Regions from separate parts of the Microcoleus harperi Pol14_C6 genome, predicted to be linked through region 1. Evidence: riboswitches for the same ligand, from Rfam matches in the RefSeq annotation. Region 1 holds a riboswitch; each other region holds the start of a gene.

Region 1 (4,925 bases):
CCCCTCGCTCAGATGTGCGGCAATTTTCTCGGCAGCAATATCATAATAAGGTTGAGACGATCGCGTCGGACTAAAAGGCAACGGCATCGGAATCTCAATTTGCTCCGGGCGCAGATAATCGGCGACGATCGCCCGCGCCAGCACCTTACCATTTTCCATCGCCGGATAAGCAATCACCGGCACCGATTGCAAAATCCGATAAGCTTTCAAAGTAATCAACTCTGGATCGCCAGGGCCAATACCCAAACCGTACAATTTACCACTAGCCTTAGTCATAATTCATCCTTTTTCGCTAACGCATTCACTGCCGCCGTTGCCATTGCACTGCCGCCGCGCCGCCCGTGCAACGTAATAAATGGCACTCCCCGACTGTTGGCCGCCAGTTCGGCTTTGGATTCGGCGGCCCCGACAAATCCTACCGGGAAACCCAAAATTAAAGCCGGTTTGGGTGCTCCGGCATCCAGCATTTCCAGCAGTCGGAACAAAGCAGTCGGGGCATTGCCAATTGCCACAACCGCACCCTGCAAGTTGTCTAGCCATAAATCAAGGGCTGCGGCCGATCGAGTATTTCCCATTTGCCGCGCCAACTCTGGGATTTCGGAATGCCAGAGGGTGCAAATCACCGGATTATCAGCGGGAAGACGTTTGCGAGTGATGCCTTCGGCTACCATCCGGGCATCGCACAGAATCGGCGCACCTGCGACGAGGGCTTGGCGTCCGCAGGTGGCTGCACCGGGGGAAGCTGCTAAATCTGCAACAATATCGGTCATGCCGCAACTGTGAATTAGTCGCACGGCTACGGATTCTAAATCGGGCGGCAAGCTTGACAAATCTGCTTCGGCTCGAATTGTAGCGAAGGATTTAATGTAGATTTCTGTTCCGTCTCGAATGTAGTCAATCATTGTTTAAAACTGCTATGGGAATTTTGTGGGATTTGTGAAATAGATTTTTTGAATGAACCGCGAAGGCGTGAAGGGCGCGAGGGAAGAAATCTCAAGAGAGATAGAAAGAGAAATGCTTAAAATTTGTCTTTTTTTATGGGATATTTTTTCACTTTCAATTCCTATTTTCGGTGCTCAACAACTCCTGCAATTGGTCGATCGCCTGGCGATCGACAAACTCACCCAATGACTCCACAGGCTCCCGAAACCGCTGATACACCCGCAACATTCGCTCGATCGCACCGGGCATCTCGATCGCACTCACCGCCTGAAAAATTTGTCGTCCGAAGGGCAAATCTTTTCTACCCGCATAAATGTCGTAACCTTCGATCGTCTCGTCTCCTCGCTCAATCTGAATTCCCACCAGCGTGATATCAATTGGCTGGTGCTGGGCGCAGGACTTTTCGCAACCGCTGAAATGAATGTTAATCGGCAGGTCGATCGTCAATTTTTGCGCTAAATCCCTCACCATTGCTAGGGCGTGACTTTGAGTATCTGTCGCCGCCGACGCACAGCCGCTGCTGCCGGCACAAGCCACCAAGCACGAATCTAGGCGAGTCGCCGACGAGTGCAATCCCAAATCTGCCACTTGCTGTTTTACCTCAAAAAGCTGGGAGTTGGGGATATCAGAAATTAGCAGATTTTGCCACGGCGTAAGTCTCAGGGTACCGCTGGCTAGATTTTGGGCTAAACTTGCCAAATTCCGCAGTTGCTTTGATTCTAGCCTACCGAAAGGCAGTGCAATTCCCATGTAGGAGAAACCGGACTGTCGTTGAGGATGAATGCCGAGATGTCGGTGATGGGGGAGGGATTTTTCAGATGAGGCATCTTGGCTGTTTTTGGGAAAGGTGCAAGATGTGAATTGCCATAAAAATGGTAAATTCTGCTGTACCCTTTCTAGATAACTTTCAGCGCCCCAATCTGCCAGCAGGTGACGCAAACGCGGTTTTTTGCCATCAATTCGAGGTCTTATTTTGGTATATTCAAGATAGGTGCTAGCAAGGGCGGCTAATACTGAAATACATTGCGATTCTGGGATTAAAATTCCTGTATCGCTGTTTAAATGCAGCCGAAAAACGATTCCTGATTGGGTTGAACGACCGCATGCAGCTAATAAAATATCGTTGCGTAAAGCCTGGATCGAAACCGATTCCCCGCCGTCGAAGCCAATACTGAACTTAGGCGAAAGTTTCGACAACTCGGAATGTGTTTGCAGGTAATCATCCCAAGCTTTGACTAGCGGCCGAGTATCCAGTAACTGCTGGCGATCGATCCCTGCTGTCGGACTTGCCATAATATTGCGAATCGGGTCAACTTCAACGCGGCGAGACGCTATCCCCAATTCCTGCAAGCGGTTCCAGACTTCCGGGGCTATTTCCGAGTTCACTTCTCGGATTTGCAAATTTGCCCGATTTGTCACTTGCAAACAGCCGGTACTGTATTGAGCGGCCAAATCGGCGATAGTCCGACACTGCTGCGCGTTTAAAATTCCCCCCGGAATCCGCATTCTCGATAAAACTCCGTCTCGGGCTTGGGAACCGTAAAATAAACCCGGACAAGTCGGCAAATCAGTCAAAGCTAACAAATAATCTCCTCCCCGTGCTACGCAGGGAATCCAAAAGTAAACGCCCACAAAGCGCCCCCGAAATCGGCATTCTGACTTTTACAGTTGCGGCACAGCGCCGGAATTGCACCGGACTTTCCCGCTTTCAGGTTTTAGAAAGGTATCACGAGCTGACCCACAGAAAGCAAAACCCTCAACTTTCTTAACAAAACCCCTGACGATCGCCCATCTCTCTGGTTTCATCAGCTTTCCTAATATCAGTCATCAGTTTAACTGTCGCTCAACCCCTTTACAAACCTTAACAACACCGTTAATAATATAAACATCATCCGAACATTGACAACCAAATACAGCAATCATAAAACCATGACAACAACCTTACAGCAGCGCGAAAGCGCCAACGTCTGGGAACGCTTCTGCGAGTGGGTCACAAGCACCGACAACCGCATTTATGTAGGTTGGTTCGGAGTCTTGATGATTCCTACCTTGCTCAGCGCCACCATCTGCTACATCATCGCCTTCATCGCTGCCCCTCCAGTGGACATCGACGGCATCCGCGAACCAGTAGCAGGTTCCTTGATGTACGGCAACAACATCATCACAGGTGCAGTTGTTCCTTCATCCAACGCCATCGGCTTGCACTTCTACCCAATCTGGGAAGCAGCTTCCCTCGATGAGTGGTTGTACAACGGCGGCCCTTACCAATTGGTAATTTTCCACTTCCTGATCGGTGTATTTTGCTACATGGGTCGTGAATGGGAACTGTCCTACCGCTTAGGTATGCGTCCTTGGATCTGCGTCGCTTACTCTGCACCAGTTGCAGCAGCAACCGCAGTATTCTTGATCTACCCAATTGGTCAAGGTTCGTTCTCTGACGGTATGCCTTTGGGTATCTCCGGCACATTCAACTTCATGATCGTGTTCCAAGCTGAGCACAACATCCTGATGCACCCGTTCCACATGTTGGGAGTTGCTGGTGTCTTCGGTGGTAGCTTGTTCTCCGCCATGCACGGTTCTTTGGTAACATCTTCCTTGGTTCGTGAAACAACCGAAACCGAATCGCAAAACTACGGTTACAAATTCGGTCAAGAAGAAGAAACCTACAACATCGTCGCAGCCCACGGCTACTTCGGTCGTTTGATTTTCCAATACGCTTCATTCAACAACAGCCGTTCCTTGCACTTCTTGTTAGGTGCATGGCCAGTAGTCGGCATCTGGTTTACCGCTTTGGGTATCTCCACGATGGCTTTCAACTTGAACGGTTTCAACTTCAACCAATCGATTATCGACTCTCAAGGTCGTGTCATCAATACTTGGGCTGATGTGATCAACCGCGCTAACTTGGGTATGGAAGTAATGCACGAGCGCAACGCTCACAACTTCCCGCTTGACTTGGCTGCAAGTGAAGTCACTCCTGTAGCTTTGGTTGCTCCTTCTATCAATGGCTAAGTTTTAGTCTGAGATAACAAAAAGCGCTCCTAGAAATAGGGGCGCTTTTTGTTTTGGGAAAAAAGAGTTTTACTGGGGGGATGGGAAGTATCGCAGTCGCTAAGGCAGTTAGGACGCTTGACCTAAGACATCTTCAATTACCAGAACGTAAACAATCAAACTGTTGCAGTTGTTGGCGGGTTCGACTCTTTAACCAAGACTCTTCTTGGCTCAATCTTGTTTAGCTAGAGGAGAATATGGTGGTAAGTACACTAATGTTTCAAAAAAATTTTGTTCAATAAATAACCATCAATAGCTGTGCGATCGAGCTTTTTAATTTTCCCATCCCTGAAGTGCTACGAAGCTACTGCAAAATCTGTGTACTGCCGCATCCCAGGCTCGTGAAATGCCAAAACAATATCTTACTTGGGAACTCCAGCGCGCACCAAATCCGTTGCAATCCCATCTTCTGTCCAGTCTTCCTCAATCCAGAATTTGCGATCGCGAATCCGAACGTAAACAGTGATATCGGTAGTGCGCTCGCCCTTTGGCCAGCCCAGGTTCATCCAGATGTAATGACCGTTTTGTTCGTTTGTAATCAAGAATGTCTCAATGTCTTGTTGAGAAGGGCGATTATTGCACAATTCTATATACTCGGTCAAAATACGCTTGATTAGTTTGGGATATTCGATTAGTTGATCTATTGCACAATTTTCTCTACTTCTGTATTTACGATAATTATTTTATAGATGACAAGCAGATAGTTTGGAATCTAACCAATGCAATCCCAATCCCCAGCTATTTCCACCAGGGACGATGACTCTTCTATGTCCTAACCAATATACAAAAGTATGGGGAAGATGACCAAGGGGAGCGCGGAGTTCATAGGTCATTCTACTATTAAATGAATCCCATTTAACGTATTCGCAGAATTTGTCATAATCTTTGCCCGCTTGTTGCCAAATAGACCTTTGTACTGAAAATCCGAAACG
Region 2 (4,925 bases), on a different contig from region 1:
ATCAACACTAGGGGAGGAATTAACGGTGCCGGTTTGCAAGTTGAAATTGTCAATGACAATAACCGTCCAGAAGTGGCGCAAGAAGTTGCAGCAGCATTAGCAAATGACCCGAAAATTCTAGCGGTAATCGGACATAATGACAGCAATGCCTCTTTAGCAGCCGCTCCAATTTATCAGGAAAAGAAACTGGTGATGATCACACCTACCAGCAGTACGAATAATTTGTCAGGTTTTGGCAGCTATATTTTTCGGACAGTCCCCAATACTCGATCGATGACTGCTCCTTTAGCAGAGTATATCGTCAAACAAGTCGGCAAAAGCAATATTGCCTTCTGCTACGACTCTCAAGCTGCTGGCAAAGCTTCGTTTAAGGATGAATTTATTGCCTCTCTTTCAGCATCAGGTGGCAGATTAGTTCCTATTGTCTGCGACTTGTCAGCGCCGACATTTAATCCTAACACTGCGATCGCGGATGCTGTTAGCCAAGGTGCACAAGGATTGATGGTAGCATCCCACGTAGATCGCATCGATCGCGCGATCGATCTAGCCCGTGCAAATCAAGGCAAATTAGCGCTTTACAGCAGTTCAACTCTTTACACCTTTCAAACGCTAAAAGACGGGCAAAAGGACGTGGACGGGCTTGTTTTGCCCGTTCCCTGGCATCCTGAAGCTAATCCCAACAATCCATTTCCTAAAAATGCCAGTCAGCGCTGGGGAGGAGTAGTAAATTGGCGAACCGCAACGAGTTTTGACGCGACTCAAGCTGTCATCGCTGGCTTGTGGCAAAGCAATACGCGGGAAGGGTTGCAACAAGCACTCAGAAATCCGAATTTCTCGGCTGCAGGATCGAGCGAGGATGTGAAGTTTTTGCCCACGGGCGATCGGGCTGGTAAGACGATTTTAGTGCAAGTTAAACAAGGAGGAAGCACTGGCTATAACTTTGTCCCGCTGCGGTAAGTTCGTTAAGTGCGATCGGGCAGGATGCCAACTTCACAATCAAATTAACTTTTTGTGGCACAGGCATCTTGCCTGTTTCTTAGCATGATTAAAAGAGAATTTTATGTTTAATTAACATGATTCTTAAAATAAAAGAAAATGGGAAAATTAAAGGAGAGCGTTGTATATGAGCGCGCCCGTTGAAACCACAACCTACACGGCTGAAAAATATCTATAAGCTGAAGTAAATTCTCAGGATCGGCATGAATTTCTCAATGGAAAAATTGTTCTGATGACTGGCGACACACCGAATCACAATATAGACTTGAAAAGGAAGTCTTGGACCGGCAGGATGCCTAACCCCTACTCCCCACAAGAATTATTGCAGATGTCCGATCGCTTTTTTGTCAAATATCCCAAATAGTGGTAACATCCCCGTATATTGATCGGCTCTGATGGAGAACAGCCATCAGACGCAAGGGGGAAAGTTCGGTGCGAATCCGGCGCTGTCCCGCAACTGTAATGAGAGCGTTGGATCTCTGAGTCAGGATGCCCGCCGATTTGTTTACCTGTTGTTTTTCATCTGCGAGGTATGGATGATGGTGAGTTTATTATTTTTTTAATTATTGGATTGGGCTTTTTTAACCGCAGATATCAGCAGATAAACACAGATGAACGCTGATGTAATTCGCTCTGCGTTCTGAAGCGTATATTATTTTAATGGAAAAGAAATGCGAATCGAAGATAGTGTTTGGCAGGGTAGTTTTGGCTACTGGCAAAACTTGTTTATTCATCAGAATATTTTGTCGATAGGACATACTGCTTGGAATGGCTTTTTGAATCGAGGACGGGGCTTGGTTGCTTGCAAAATCAATACTCCCATTAACGGCTATGTGAATTGGAGCGTAGATACTATCAAGTACGATCTGCAATTTATTTCCGACTTGGAGGCAACCCTTTATTTGCAACAACTAGAAATAGAGGAAAACACTGTTTCAAATTTGCTCCAAATCATTGCTGGCTACGAACCCAAGGAAGCAATTATATTTTTGTCGATCGCCAACGGTCAGATTGATATCAATTTGTTGCAAAACTTGGCAATTTCTCCTGTTGAGTGCTATGAACAAGTATGCAAGCGCTGGGAAGAATTTCAACTCTGCCCGAAATCCTAAAACTTACTAAATTTTCCGAATGTCGCAGCCAAAATCCATCGAAATTTCCAAAGTAACTCGCTACCAAAATGCAGCGCTTAATTACTATTTGGGCCTGACAGATTCGCCCTACCTTCACTACGGCTATTGGGAAACCCTACCTGTGCCCGCTGACGAACTAACGATCGCACGATTGCGCCTGGCTCAGCAAGCTTATACTGTAAAACTGTTGGATGCGATCCCCAAAGGCACTCATACCATACTCGATGTGGGCTGCGGGATTGGCGGAAATGCGGCTTATTTGCTCGATCGAGGTTTTGCAGTGGAAGGGCTCGCACCCGATCCGTTTCAACAGCAGCGCTTTCTTAAGTGTACGGGCGATCGGGCAATCTTCCACCTCACGAGGTTTGAAGACTTCAAAGCAACCCATTTCTACGATCTTATTCTGTTTAGCGAAAGTAGCCAATATATGTCGGCTGTTGATATTGCTAACGGTGCCGCCAAAATCCTCAATCAGGGTGGCTACGTGCTGCTGGCCGATATGCTGCGATCTGATGCTAATTATAAAGAGGGAATGTTCTCTAATTGTCATGTGGTTACAGAACTTCATGCAGCATTAAAGCAGGCTGGATTCACTTTAGTAAAAAGTGAGGATATTTCCGCTCATATTTTGCCTACTATCGATTTGTATGTCGATACTTTCCGCAGGTATGGACTGAATACGATGATGTATGTTGCAGATTTAATTGCGATAACAGTTCCGCCCGTCCACAAATTCCTGCGCTGGATATTTCGCCGCTGGTTCAAGAAGTTGGTGGTTGAAGGGTTGGAAGCAGGCCAACTTTTTGAGCAGCATCTCTGTTATGAAATGCAACTTTGGCAGTTGTCAAAATCAGATCGAGGCTGACACAAATAGCAATCCTAAATCATTTGTGAATTTCTTACTCCCTCCCCTTGATAAGGGGAGGGTTGGGGTGGGGTAAAAAGTTGACGACTCCTGCAAGGATTGCTATACAATGGAAATCGGTAATCGGTAATCGGTAATCATTCATTGGTAAGCAGTAATTGGAGGCAGAGCCTCCGGGTATTTATTCCCAGGCTCTGCCTGGGAACAAGGCTATAAGCTGTTGTGCATTTAAATTGTTTGAGGGCGGGCAAGATGCCCACCCCACAAGAAGGAAAATTTATTTTACCATGCAATTTAAATGCGTATTAGCTTAAAAAATAACAAATAACAAATAACAAATATGTCTCAATGGATTCTCGAATTCGATCGCACTTCCTACTCCTACCCCTGCGGTTCTCGATCGGCAATTCATGATTTAAACCTCAAAGTCCCCGCCGGGAAACGATGCGGGCTGATCGGTCAAAATGGCTGTGGCAAAACTACCTTTTTTCTGTTAGCAAATGGCTTGTATCAACCGCAACAGGGAATCATTAGCTGGCAAGGTGAACCCTTTCGCTACGATCGCAAATCTTTGATCCAACTGCGCCAACAAATCGGACTCGTATTTCAAAATCCTGAACATCAATTAGTAGCTTCGACGGTAGAAGAAGATATTTCCTATGGATTGTACAATTTAGGCTTGACAGAATCCGAAATTGCTCAAAAGGTACAGCAGGCGATCGAGCAATTCGATCTAAGCGAACTCGCCCGCGAACCAATTCACAATCTCAGTTTGGGCCAGAAAAAGCGGGTTTCCATCGCCGATATCATGGTTCTCAAGCCCAAACTGCTGCTGCTAGATGAACCTACCGCCTATCTCGATCCGCGTCACACCCGACAACTGATCGGTTTACTTCAACAAATTCACAGCGCCGGAACCACTATCCTTTTAGCAAGTCACGACCTCGATTTCATCTACCGCTGGGCTGATTGGGTGTTTGTAATGGATCGGGGAAAATTGATTTTAGAAGGAACACCGGAAACCGTTTTTGCTCAGCGGGATGTCTTGGAACAATTGCAGCTTGGCGTACCGCTGGCGATCGAGCTGATGGAGCAAATAAGGGCGATGTTTCCAACAGACGATCGCTCAAAAATCCCCGCTTTCGAGCAATGGCAACAACAAATTTTACAAGCACGTCGGCTGCTTTAAGGAGACTTAGACAATTGATAATTGGCGTTGCTGATTCACGGTATGAATTACCTTTTCGCTGGAATTTACAAAACTCACCCTCAAACGGGCTTATAGCAATTGCGAAATCTTGAATTCATACCTGTATCCAGCAACGCCGCCCCTGGGGGTAAGTTCAGATTACACATTACCAATTATCAAAAATTGATTTAGGAAAAAGGCGATCGCCCCACTGCCGATCGGCACAGTCAGATTGTCAATTCCCAGCTTAGAAACCGACTCCAGAATAGCAGCAGCTAAAGCTACAACAGCCGACACAGCCCAAGTTTGCCAAACTGCGCCTTGAACCGCCAGCAAAATCAAACTGCTAACAGCAAAACTCACCAAATACATAGTTGCAGAACCTTCCCAACTCTTCTGAATTCCCCCAACTCGATAAATATGTTTCCCGTATTTCTGGCCGATGACAGCAGCCAATCCGTCGCCCCAAGTCATGACTAAAATGCCCAAAGCAGCGTACTCCTGATGCTGTAGCGGCCAAAACCAAGCTACGAGAACGCTGATACTAACAGCATAGAAAAAAGTCCCCAAACTCTTCCGGTTGATACTGTTAAGACTGGGCAAAATCGGAACTTGGTAAGAAACTAGGGCGATCGCACCTGCTAAAACCCCCGCCGAAATCCCCACCCAACCGGGTATTTCCAGCCACCACGCCAGCAAAATCACATTTCCAGTACCGATGTGCACCACCTTCCGCGATACC
Region 3 (4,925 bases), on a different contig from region 1:
TTAGATAAAAGTCAAATTGCTTACATTTGTTTGCAGGGGGGGATTCATCCGAAGTGCCCGCAGAAGAAGTAAGGATTGTTTGTTAGCGAGTAGGCTAAGCTGTCGCGCATTTAAATTGTATATTCAGGGCGGGACACCCCACAAAAATTGGATGTTTTTTTCACAGACAATTTAAATGCCGCAACAGTTTAGTGCCGCGCAGCACAATAATTCGGTGCAGGCGATCGAGCTATTGTATAATTTCTAGTAAAATCACCGTTATAGGTTTGTAGTGACGACGGAAGTGATCACAATTTTAGGACGATTAAAGTCGTTACTACAAACCAACATAATGGTTGTCATTCGAGAGACCATAATACTAATAGCAATTTCACTCATTTTTTGCTAAAAACTTTTGGCTTGATTTTCGTTCCACCTGCCCAATTTACTACTGCATTGTTTATTGAAATTACTATTATATCGTTTCCAGTTGTATCGGTATTTTTCAGAGGTTCAAACAATCCGTTGTCCCGAAATCATAATTTTAGTCAACAATCCACAATCAACAGTCAACAATTCCGCAGGACTGCAACCGGAATTTATATTACGCAATAGCATCCGAACTGGCAAGAGTCTCGAATTGCGCCAATAACATTGCCTCACCATTATTTGGAGTTCCAAAAATTTTAGGTAACTGACCTGTTTGGGCGAGAACTTGCCTCACTTCTCGGTTAGATACATCGGCTAGATTTTTGTTATTTAGAATGGCATTAACCGCAGCGATACCCACACCTTGACCAACTGCGGCGTTGAATTCCACAATTCGGCCGACAGAACAGGCAAACCCTTCAAATCCAGAACACGGACTGACCACTGCCAAGTTAGGAACGTTTTTAATTAATGCGTGGCGGATGCCAATATTAAAGATAGGGTGTTTAAAGCTCAGACTTTTAAACCATCCTAGACTGTTTGCTTTCTCGCCAATACCCGGGATGCCTCCGCGTACATCAAAATGATAGCTAAATGTTGCCAGGGCTTCATTAGCAGGTACGCCACCTAACAGCATTTTTGCGCCGGTTAAAGGTTCTACAACTCCCGTCACATTGCCAGCGTGTCTGATATAAACTTCTGACGAATAAGTAACAGAAGTAGCCCCCAAACTCTTCAGCCAAGTTGTAACAAATAACATCTCTCTTTGCATATTAGCCGTGGGTTTGCTGCCGCTTCTCGCTAAGGCTTCCGCTTCGCTGCTGGTGACGCCAAATAAAAGCGCATTCCACGAAAGTCTGTCATTTGGAAGCATGGCTATATTTCCCTCATCTAAAATTATGCCAGTTTCAGGAAAAGATAGTTTTATTCCTCTAAAGGAGTGGTAGGCTACAGACAGAGCCGGCGAGCGAACATCGATGTAATCGTTACCCGCCCACAGAGTTTTGAGATTTCCTTGGGTGTCGAGCATTTCCCGCCGCAGTTCTTGTGCTAGTTTGACATCCTTGTCGGCAGCGTAGAGCAAAAATTTTTGACTTTCTGAATCGGCCAGGTTTGTGAAGCGTTTTAGATAAATATAATCGAATTCTTTCAGTGCTCTTGCACTGAGTCCTTGGGTTTCAAAAACGAGGGTGACTGGAAGTTCTGAGTTAGGCAGACCAAATGTTTCAAATCCCTTCAGCTTTCTTACACCGGCAGCTTGAGCTAATTCGGCATTGACAGTGGCATCAATAAATTGCTTGCCGGCATAAACTACGCCTTTAGAGGTGGTTATACTGGCAATTTTTTGACCTTCTTTACTGACTGATTGAATTTCTACTTTGCTGAGGAGATCTGCGCCAGCTTGTACGAGCATTTCTTTCAGCACTGCACTGGCTTTGCGGGGGTCAAGTGCAATTGCCTTAACGCCGGATTTTTGTAAAAATTCTTTATAGATTGTCGCCGGTGAACCAAAGATATCTAACTTTAAAGATTGTTGAAGTTCTTCACTAATCTGACTTCTATCTAAATAAGCAAGGCCACCTCTTACCAAATGCCCGCCAATTCCTTCTTGCAAGCTTCCTTTAGACATCAGCAGAATTCGCGGATAACGCTTTGTGCGGCGAAGATATTCTCTGGAGGCCGAGATAACAGCTAGAACTCCTGGAACTTCATCACCAAAACAGATGATATCGTAAGAACGCAGATCCATGACCATTATTTAATAACCTCTCCTGATTTTCATCTTTTCGAGCGGGATCTCAATGTTTGCCGTCAAACTCTCTGTTTTTCCCAACTCTAGCTCGCTCTTTCCTGATTTTTGCGATAAATATTCACATATTCCTGGATGCAGAAACCGGGTTTTTTCCTGAAAATCTTTCGTTGAGGACGATCGATCTCGGTTGAAAAACCCGGTTTCTGAGCGTCTAGAGTCGGTCAGTCTGGTACTCTTGATTGCCATCAGGTCATATTATCAGGATCTATCCCCAACTCCCGCAATCGCTGAGCTAGTCGATCGGAACGTTCAGCTAATCGATCGGCGCGCTGGGATTCCTGTTGGGCGCGCTGCGCTGATTCTTTCACCTGTTCTTCAGGAGTCAGATAACGTTTTCCCTCGGCATCATACCAATACAACCACTCCCTTGTCACCCCAGAATAACTTCCCCTTTCACAACCAATTCCTAAACCAATTTCAGGCATCCAAACTGGATTTCCTGGCTGTAATTCATACTTTCCATTGACTAACTTGTGTACTTCTAAACGGGGTTTACGACGGCGGCGGGAAGAATAAATGACGTAATAAAGTACGCCTAAAGCTTGATATTCCTCCAATTTTGTGCTGTATTCCTTGCGATAAGTTGGGGAAACAACTTCTAGCACAAAAGTCGGCAGAACATTTTCATCCCACAACACGTAACTGGGACGCAATTCTTCATCATAAAACCTTTCTACACCTAAACTCAAGAAAGCATCGGGCACAATGGCAGGTTTATCCGGGTGATAATAGATACCCATATCTATGCCAAAAAACCAGTCCATGCGTTCTGACCAAAGTATGAGCAATATGGCTTTTAACAACCCTGGTATTAGCTCTTGCAGTTCGTTATCCACAGGCGTTTCATCCGAGTCGGGTAGTTCATCGGCGGAGGGCAAGTTCCTCGGCAAGTTGTACTGTAACATTGCGGCTTTCCTCAAAACTCACTAATATTATACCGTTGATTTGTTGAGGGATAGTATTTATTGAACGAACCGCCAAGACGCGAAGGAAAAGAAGAGAATATGATAGGTAATTTTGACTTAGGTAATCTGAATAAATTTTTGTAAAATATTTGCTGAGACTTACGCGATCGACTAAACTATGTCTAACGAGTCGGTTCTAATGGGGAGCAGCCGTTAGAGGAAACGGGGAAAGTTCGGTGCAAGTCCGGCGCTGTCCCGCAACTGTAATGAGAGTCATGTCGCTTTCTGAGTCAGGATGCCCGCCGATGTGTTAATTTACATAGTCTCATCTGCGAGGTTCAGCGTGAAGACCAGAAATCGGAAATTGGTCAGCTTGGGATTGATGGCTGGCTTGAGTTGTTATATTGTCCTGGCATCGGCAACGCCCGCCGCAGCTATGCACATTTCGGAAGGTTTTTTGCCGGTGCAATGGGCTGCGTTTTGGTGGATGGTGGCGTTGCCTTTTTTTGCCTTTGGGTTGCGTTCAATTACTCGCATTACAAAAGAACACCCGGAACTTAAACTATTGCTTGCGTTGGCGGGTGCGTTTACTTTTGTGCTTTCTGCTTTAAAAATTCCCTCGGTAACGGGCAGTTGTTCTCACCCGACGGGTACCGGTTTGGGGGCAATTTTGTTCGGCCCTTCGGTGATGGCTGTACTGGGGGCTTTAGTTTTGTTGTTTCAAACGTTACTGTTAGCGCATGGTGGCTTGACAACGCTGGGAGCGAATATGTTTTCGATGGCGATTGTCGGCCCTTTCGCTGCGTATTTTATCTATCGATTGCTGTTGCGAACTGGTAGCCAGCGGGCGGCAATTTTTTGTGCTGCGGCTTTGGCCGATTTGCTGACTTATGTGACGACTTCGATTCAATTAGCGTTAGCTTTTCCGGCAGCCAGCGGCGGTTTTATGGCTTCGTTTCTCAAGTTTGCGGGCATCTTTGCTATCACTCAAGTACCCCTAGCTATCAGTGAGGGATTGCTGACTCTATTGGTCTGGAATTGGCTGCATTCTTACGGGAAGCCGGAGTTAGAAACTTTGAAATTATTAAGACAGGAGTCATAAGCCGTGAGTCAAAAAACTACAAACAATCACCAATCTACTTCGCGGCAAAATTGGCTTTTGGCTGGCGCTGTGATTGTTCTGGCAGCGTTTCCTCTCGTTTTTGTGCGGGGTGAATATGGCGGTGCCGATGACCAAGCTAAGAAAGCAATTACCGAAATTAAACCGGGTTATAAACCTTGGTTCAATCACTTGTTTGAGCCGGCTAGCGGAGAAATTTCAAGTCTATTGTTTGCGTCTCAAGCGGCGATGGGGGCTGGCGTAGTTGGGTACGTCATTGGGTTGTATAAAGGCCGATCGCAATCTCGGCAGCAGTCTGATAATAAATCGTCGGAATGAACCATCAGATTGATAGTCTGGCTTATACAAATCGCTTGCGGGGGTTGCCGCCATCTCACAAGTTATCCTTTGCGATCGCCCTGTTAATTCTGTCTCTAGTTTCTGGGGCGATCGTCCAATTGTCGATCGCCCTTTGGTTGGGCGTCTGGATCGTCGTCTATGCGGGTATTCCGGGAAAACTGTATTTGCGGTTGCTGTCGCTACCGTTGATGTTTTTGCTGACAAGTTTGCCTGCTTTGGCGCTAGGTGCGGTTGCGGGCGATCGTATCCCTGCAATTGGGTGGGATATTTGGCAAGGTTGGGGCATTAGCATCAGCACTTTTTATCTGTATGTGAGCCGCACCGGCATATACCAAGTGAG
Region 4 (4,925 bases), on a different contig from region 1:
AGACAGCATTGCTTCGGCGTGAAATTCCAGGGTTTGTTCGCTACTTTTTAAACTAGACACCGACAGAAATCCTCTCGCAATTGATTTTCGTTTAAGTTGCGACCGATGAATACGAGTTCATTTTTCGGAGTTTCGGTAGCTTTCCAAGGTCTATCCGGGCGGCCATCAAACACCATATGTACTCCTTGGAAAACAAATCGCTGGTTGTCTCCGGCGATATTCAAAATGCCTTTTGTCCGAAAGATATTCGGGCCTTGAGTTCGCAACAATTCCTCCATCCAATCGCTAAATTTGTTGCGGTCAAGGGCGCCGGATGCTACTATGGCTACGGAGGTAACTGTTTCGTCGTGTTCGTGAGTGTGTTCGCCCAAAAAGTCTGGTTCGATTTCTAATGCCCGGTTCAAATCAAATGCTTTAACGCCCAACAAAGCCTCCATTGCTAATTCAGCGTTGCGGGTACGGTAAATTTTGGTCATTGCATTCATGGTGCGAATTCGCTTTTCTAATTCTGCCAATTCTTCGTCAGTCACTAAATCAGTTTTATTGAGCAAAACTACATCAGCGAAGGCAATTTGTTCTTGAGCTTCGTCGGCGTCCCAGTGCTGCCAGATGTGCTTGGCATCGACTACGGTGACAACTGCATCTAGCAGTAATTTTTCCCGCATATCTTCGTCTACAAAAAAGGTTTGAATTACGGGTGCGGGGTCGGCTAAACCTGTGGTTTCGATGACTATGTGGTCAAATTTGTCTCGCCGCTTCATCAAGTTGCCGATAATCCGAATTAAATCGCCTCTGACTGTACAGCAAATGCAGCCGTTGTTCATCTCGAAAATTTCTTCGTCGGCATCTATTATGAGTTGGTTGTCGATGCCTACTTCGCCGAATTCGTTGACGATGACTGCAACTTTTTTGCCGTGTTCCTGTGTTAAAATGCGGTTCAGTAGCGTAGTTTTGCCTGCGCCGAGATAACCCGTGAGAACGGTAACAGGAACTGATTCGATCGCCCCAGCAGTCACCATACTTGACCTCGATTATTTTACAATGATAACCATTATCGCTATTTTACACCCGACCTGCTGGAAACGCCCACAATATTAAAGAATGTTAATAAATTGTTGGTGAGAGCTTGGAGGAGCGAGTTTTACCAATAATATTTGCTGCAATTCAAAATATCGATCGACCCGCCCCTCTCAGATGACAATTAATTGTTAATCATAGCTGCAATTCGATCGCGCTCTAACTCTCGACCGATCAGGACTAATTTGGTTTGACGCAGCTCCGAAGGTTGCCAAGGGCGATCGTAAAAATATTCTATCCGCGAACCCACACCTTGCAACACCATCCTCATCGGTTTCTTGGGAACCGCCACAAACCCTTTAATCCGATAGATTTCTTCCTGCTGCATCAAGGATTGCAGTTTTTTCACCAATGCTTCAGGTTCAAATTCGCGATCGGCAATAAAGTAAGTTGAGTTAATATCATCATCGTGTTCGTGTTCCTCCTCAGCATCGTGGTGACTCGGGCGAGACTCCAAATCATCCTCAACCGCCGCATTAAATCCCATGAGAACATCAGGGTTAATTTCGCCACCTTTGCAGGGCACAATTTTCACACTCGGACGCAACTCTTGCTGCAACCAGCTTTGGACTTTGGTGTGAGTTTCCACATCTACGCGATCGACTTTCGTTAAAAGTACCATATCGGCACAGGCTAACTGGTCTTCAAACAATTCCTCGATCGGAGTTTCGTGATCCAAACTATCATCAGCCTGTCGCTGTGCCATCAAAGCATCAATATCACCGACAAAAGTACCGCTAGCAACAGCTTCGCAATCGACAACAGCAACAACACCGTCTACAGTAGCACCCGTGCGAATTTCCGGCCAGCGAAAAGCTTGAATTAAAGGTTTAGGAAGTGCGAGACCAGAAGTTTCTATTACAATACAATCAATTTTTTCTCTGCGCTTCAACAATTCCTGCATAGTCGGCAAGAATTCCTCTTGAACAGTGCAGCAAAGACAACCATTTGTTAGTTCTACAATATTGCTGTTGACATCTTCTTCTTCGTCGCAAACTTGACAATCGCGCAGCAATTCTCCGTCAATTCCGATTTCGCCAAATTCGTTAACCAGAACAGCAATGCGGCGACCTTGATTATTTTGCAATAAGTGGCGAATTAAAGTAGTTTTGCCGCTACCAAGAAAACCAGTGATGACAGTAACAGGAATTTTGTGCATTGATAATTTTGTGCTTATTTGATGGTGGGATATCTCGTTCCCAAGCTCTGCCGGGGAATGCCGATCTAGAGGCTCTGCCTCGCTGGAATAAAGGAGCGCTTTTAATACGAAGCAGATCCTCTGAGTATGCGTTACCAGGCCGAGATCGTAGGTAACAACTTAAGACTGAAACCTACAATAAAAGTCGCTTTTTGGCAAAGTCTAGATCCCCCTAAATCCCCCTTAAGAAGGGGGAATTTGAGAATATTTCTTGTCCCCCCCTTGTTAAGGGGGGTTAGGGGGATCTAGATTTAGATAAAAACAACAGAGACGATCGGTTTGACGTTAAGTTGTCACCAATGGGCAGAGCATGGTAACGAGAAAGGTTCTAATTTGCCAGCGGTGGAATCTTTGCTAAAACGCCTTTTTTCAGAGCTTGAGGACGCTCAGACCAAGGCAACAAACCGTCCGGCTTAGCATAGTATTGACCCGCGCATTCGAGTACCGCCTCGATGCTTTCCGCCTCATTTGCTGGTAAATCGCCAAACAGATAAGTGTACTTTCCGACAGCAGCAAAAGACACCGCACAAGAGTGACTGCAAGCACTCATGCACTCAACTTCTTGAATTTCAAATTTATCGGAAAACTCCCAATCTTTAGCGAGTTCGGACAAATTTTCCATGAATTGTTGACCGCCGCTTTTGCCTTCGCGCTTGCCGTTTTTCCAAACACTAGCGCAAGCAGTGCAAACAAACAAATTGTGCTTTGTGCGTACAGTCGCATTAATTCCATCCATCATCCGTACCTCGCAGATGCGTTCAAAAGTGAGTTAGATATCGGCGGGCATTCTGACTTTAGAAACAACAAGCGTTTCATTACAGTTGCGGGACAGCGCCGGACTTGCACCGAACTTTCCCCGTTTCCTCTAGCGACTGCTCCCCGCTAGAACCGATCGCGAAATCACATCATACCGCACTTGCCGCCTTTTTTCAAAAAAGTTATGTTTGTAGGAGCGATCGTTTCGTTCGTAGTAAGGACTTTAGTCCTTATAAGATAACGGCTTCAGCACTAAAGTCCTTACTACCAACCATAGTAATTACCTATGAACGCTTTTCCTGACTTTTCCCAACATGGCTATCAAATAAGTCGCGAACTCGGATACAACAGTTTGGGCGGCCGCGTTACCTATCTCGCCACAAAAATTAACACAAAAAAATCCGTTGTAATTAAGCAATTTCAATTTGCCCAATTAGGTGCTAGCTGGGAAGAATACGCAGCTTACGAACAAGAAATTAAAGTTTTGCAAAATCTGGATTTTCCGGGCATTCCCCGCTATCTCGATTCTTTTCAAACTGACAGCGGTTTCTGCATGGTGCAGGAATACAAAAATGCCGAATCTGCTGTCGCCCGGACTTTTGCGCCGCCGGATATCAAGCAAATTGCGATCGCCACTTTAGAGATTTTAGTTTACCTGCAAGCTCAGAAACCACCGATAATTCACCGCGACATCAAACCGGAAAACTTGTTAATCGACGAACAGTTAAATGTTTACTTAGTAGACTTCGGTTTTGCGCGGTTAGGAGGTGGAAATATCGCCGCCAGCAGCGTTGTCAAAGGTACGATGGGATTTATGCCACCGGAGCAAATGTTCAACCGGGAATTAAGCAAAGCCTCGGATCTTTACGGCTTGGGGATAACGCTGATTTGTTTGTTAACTGGGACAAAATCTGCGGATGTCGGTAATTTAATTGATGCTAATTATAGCATTCATTTTCGGCATTTAGTACCGCCGTTGCAGCAAGGTTGGATGAATTGGTTGGAAAGAATGGTAGCGCCGAGAATTCAAGATAGATATCAGTCGGCGGCTCATGCTTTAACTGCACTAGAATCTTTGGATGTCAGCAACTTGCCAAAAGTGAGAATTGAGCGCGATCAACTGAAATTTACTGCTACTGAATATGGAGAAATTATCATACGGGCGATCGCCATTAGCAACCCAATTCCCGATACAATTTTAACAGGAAGATGGGAAGTCGCGCCGCATCCGAACGATCCGCCGCACACGCCTTACGACCATTCTTGGATTTCTTTTGAACCGCCATCATTTGAAAGCAATGAATTGGAGTGTCAGATTGCGGTAGATACGAGCAAATTGCTGGCCAGCCAAACTTATCAACGCCAGATTGTACTGCGCGCTAATTCTGAACCAAATACTTATCAAGTTGCAATTCAAGTTAAAACTGCGCGCCTTCCCGAATCCAAACCAACACTATCTTTGTCTAAAAAGAGACTGCTTTTCATGGTGGTGTTTGTTTTCGCCGGTTGGCTGTTGGGTTGCGAAATCCATCCACTGTTTTTATCGATGTTTTTAATTTCTCCGCTTGTTAATGGATTTATAGCAGCGGAAATAACGCTATATGCTGAAGTAAAGGGAACTGAAATCAATTGGTTTGGAGCCGTTTTCGGAGCGAGCTTTGGAATTACAGCTATGTCGATATTAACAAGCGCTTTTGCCTCAGTTTTCGAGATTAATTTGGGCGATAATCTGAGTAAAATCATCCCTTTATTAGTTTGCTTGGTGGCATCAGCTTTAGTTGGTGCTGCGGCCGGTAGTGTTGCCAGTAGTTGGACTTTGACACTCTGGGCATTTGCAGCTTCGGGACTGACTTTTATATCTTCGCTTGCCCTGGGATTAAATTTTGGGATGACA

What was found. Region 1 has a riboswitch for cobalamin ahead of cobG (precorrin-3B synthase). Riboswitches for the same ligand answer to the same signal wherever they lie in the genome.
Region 2: linked by a shared signal. The riboswitch ahead of QUA27_RS13410 (hypothetical protein) and the one ahead of cobG (precorrin-3B synthase) in region 1 are both predicted to bind cobalamin.
Region 3: linked by a shared signal. The riboswitch ahead of QUA27_RS13435 (energy-coupling factor ABC transporter permease) and the one ahead of cobG (precorrin-3B synthase) in region 1 are both predicted to bind cobalamin.
Region 4: linked by a shared signal. The riboswitch ahead of QUA27_RS09425 (DUF1636 family protein) and the one ahead of cobG (precorrin-3B synthase) in region 1 are both predicted to bind cobalamin.

What each region holds. Positions count from the first base shown of each region.
Region 1 is NZ_JAUBQN010000041.1:550-5,474, forward strand. Features, by position in the region: gene QUA27_RS22330 (precorrin-2 C(20)-methyltransferase) at 1-276, opposite strand, end outside; gene QUA27_RS22335 (precorrin-8X methylmutase) at 273-902, opposite strand; gene cobG (precorrin-3B synthase) at 1,057-2,574, opposite strand; adenosylcobalamin-variant (AdoCbl-variant) riboswitch at 2,583-2,662, opposite strand; gene psbA (photosystem II reaction center subunit D1) at 2,872-3,954, shown strand; gene QUA27_RS22350 (element excision factor XisI family protein) at 4,356-4,637, opposite strand; gene QUA27_RS22355 (GUN4 domain-containing protein) at 4,677-4,925, opposite strand, start outside.
Region 2 is NZ_JAUBQN010000016.1:69,639-74,563, reverse strand. Features, by position in the region: gene QUA27_RS13415 (ABC transporter substrate-binding protein) at 1-957, shown strand, start outside; cobalamin riboswitch at 1,367-1,511, shown strand; gene QUA27_RS13410 (hypothetical protein) at 1,668-2,108, shown strand; gene QUA27_RS13405 (SAM-dependent methyltransferase) at 2,128-2,994, shown strand; gene QUA27_RS13400 (energy-coupling factor ABC transporter ATP-binding protein) at 3,335-4,183, shown strand; gene QUA27_RS13395 (diacylglycerol/polyprenol kinase family protein) at 4,343-4,925, opposite strand, start outside.
Region 3 is NZ_JAUBQN010000016.1:77,109-82,033, reverse strand. Features, by position in the region: gene QUA27_RS13450 (pentapeptide repeat-containing protein) at 1-72, shown strand, start outside; gene QUA27_RS13445 (FAD-dependent oxidoreductase) at 584-2,164, opposite strand; gene QUA27_RS13440 (Uma2 family endonuclease) at 2,407-3,126, opposite strand; cobalamin riboswitch at 3,301-3,447, shown strand; gene QUA27_RS13435 (energy-coupling factor ABC transporter permease) at 3,509-4,228, shown strand; gene QUA27_RS13430 (energy-coupling factor ABC transporter substrate-binding protein) at 4,232-4,564, shown strand; gene cbiQ (cobalt ECF transporter T component CbiQ) at 4,561-4,925, shown strand, end outside.
Region 4 is NZ_JAUBQN010000009.1:26,764-31,688, forward strand. Features, by position in the region: gene QUA27_RS09410 (WD40 repeat domain-containing protein) at 1-60, opposite strand, end outside; gene QUA27_RS09415 (CobW family GTP-binding protein) at 48-1,019, opposite strand; gene cobW (cobalamin biosynthesis protein CobW) at 1,202-2,236, opposite strand; gene QUA27_RS09425 (DUF1636 family protein) at 2,604-3,014, opposite strand; cobalamin riboswitch at 3,037-3,183, opposite strand; gene QUA27_RS09430 (serine/threonine protein kinase) at 3,318-4,925, shown strand, end outside.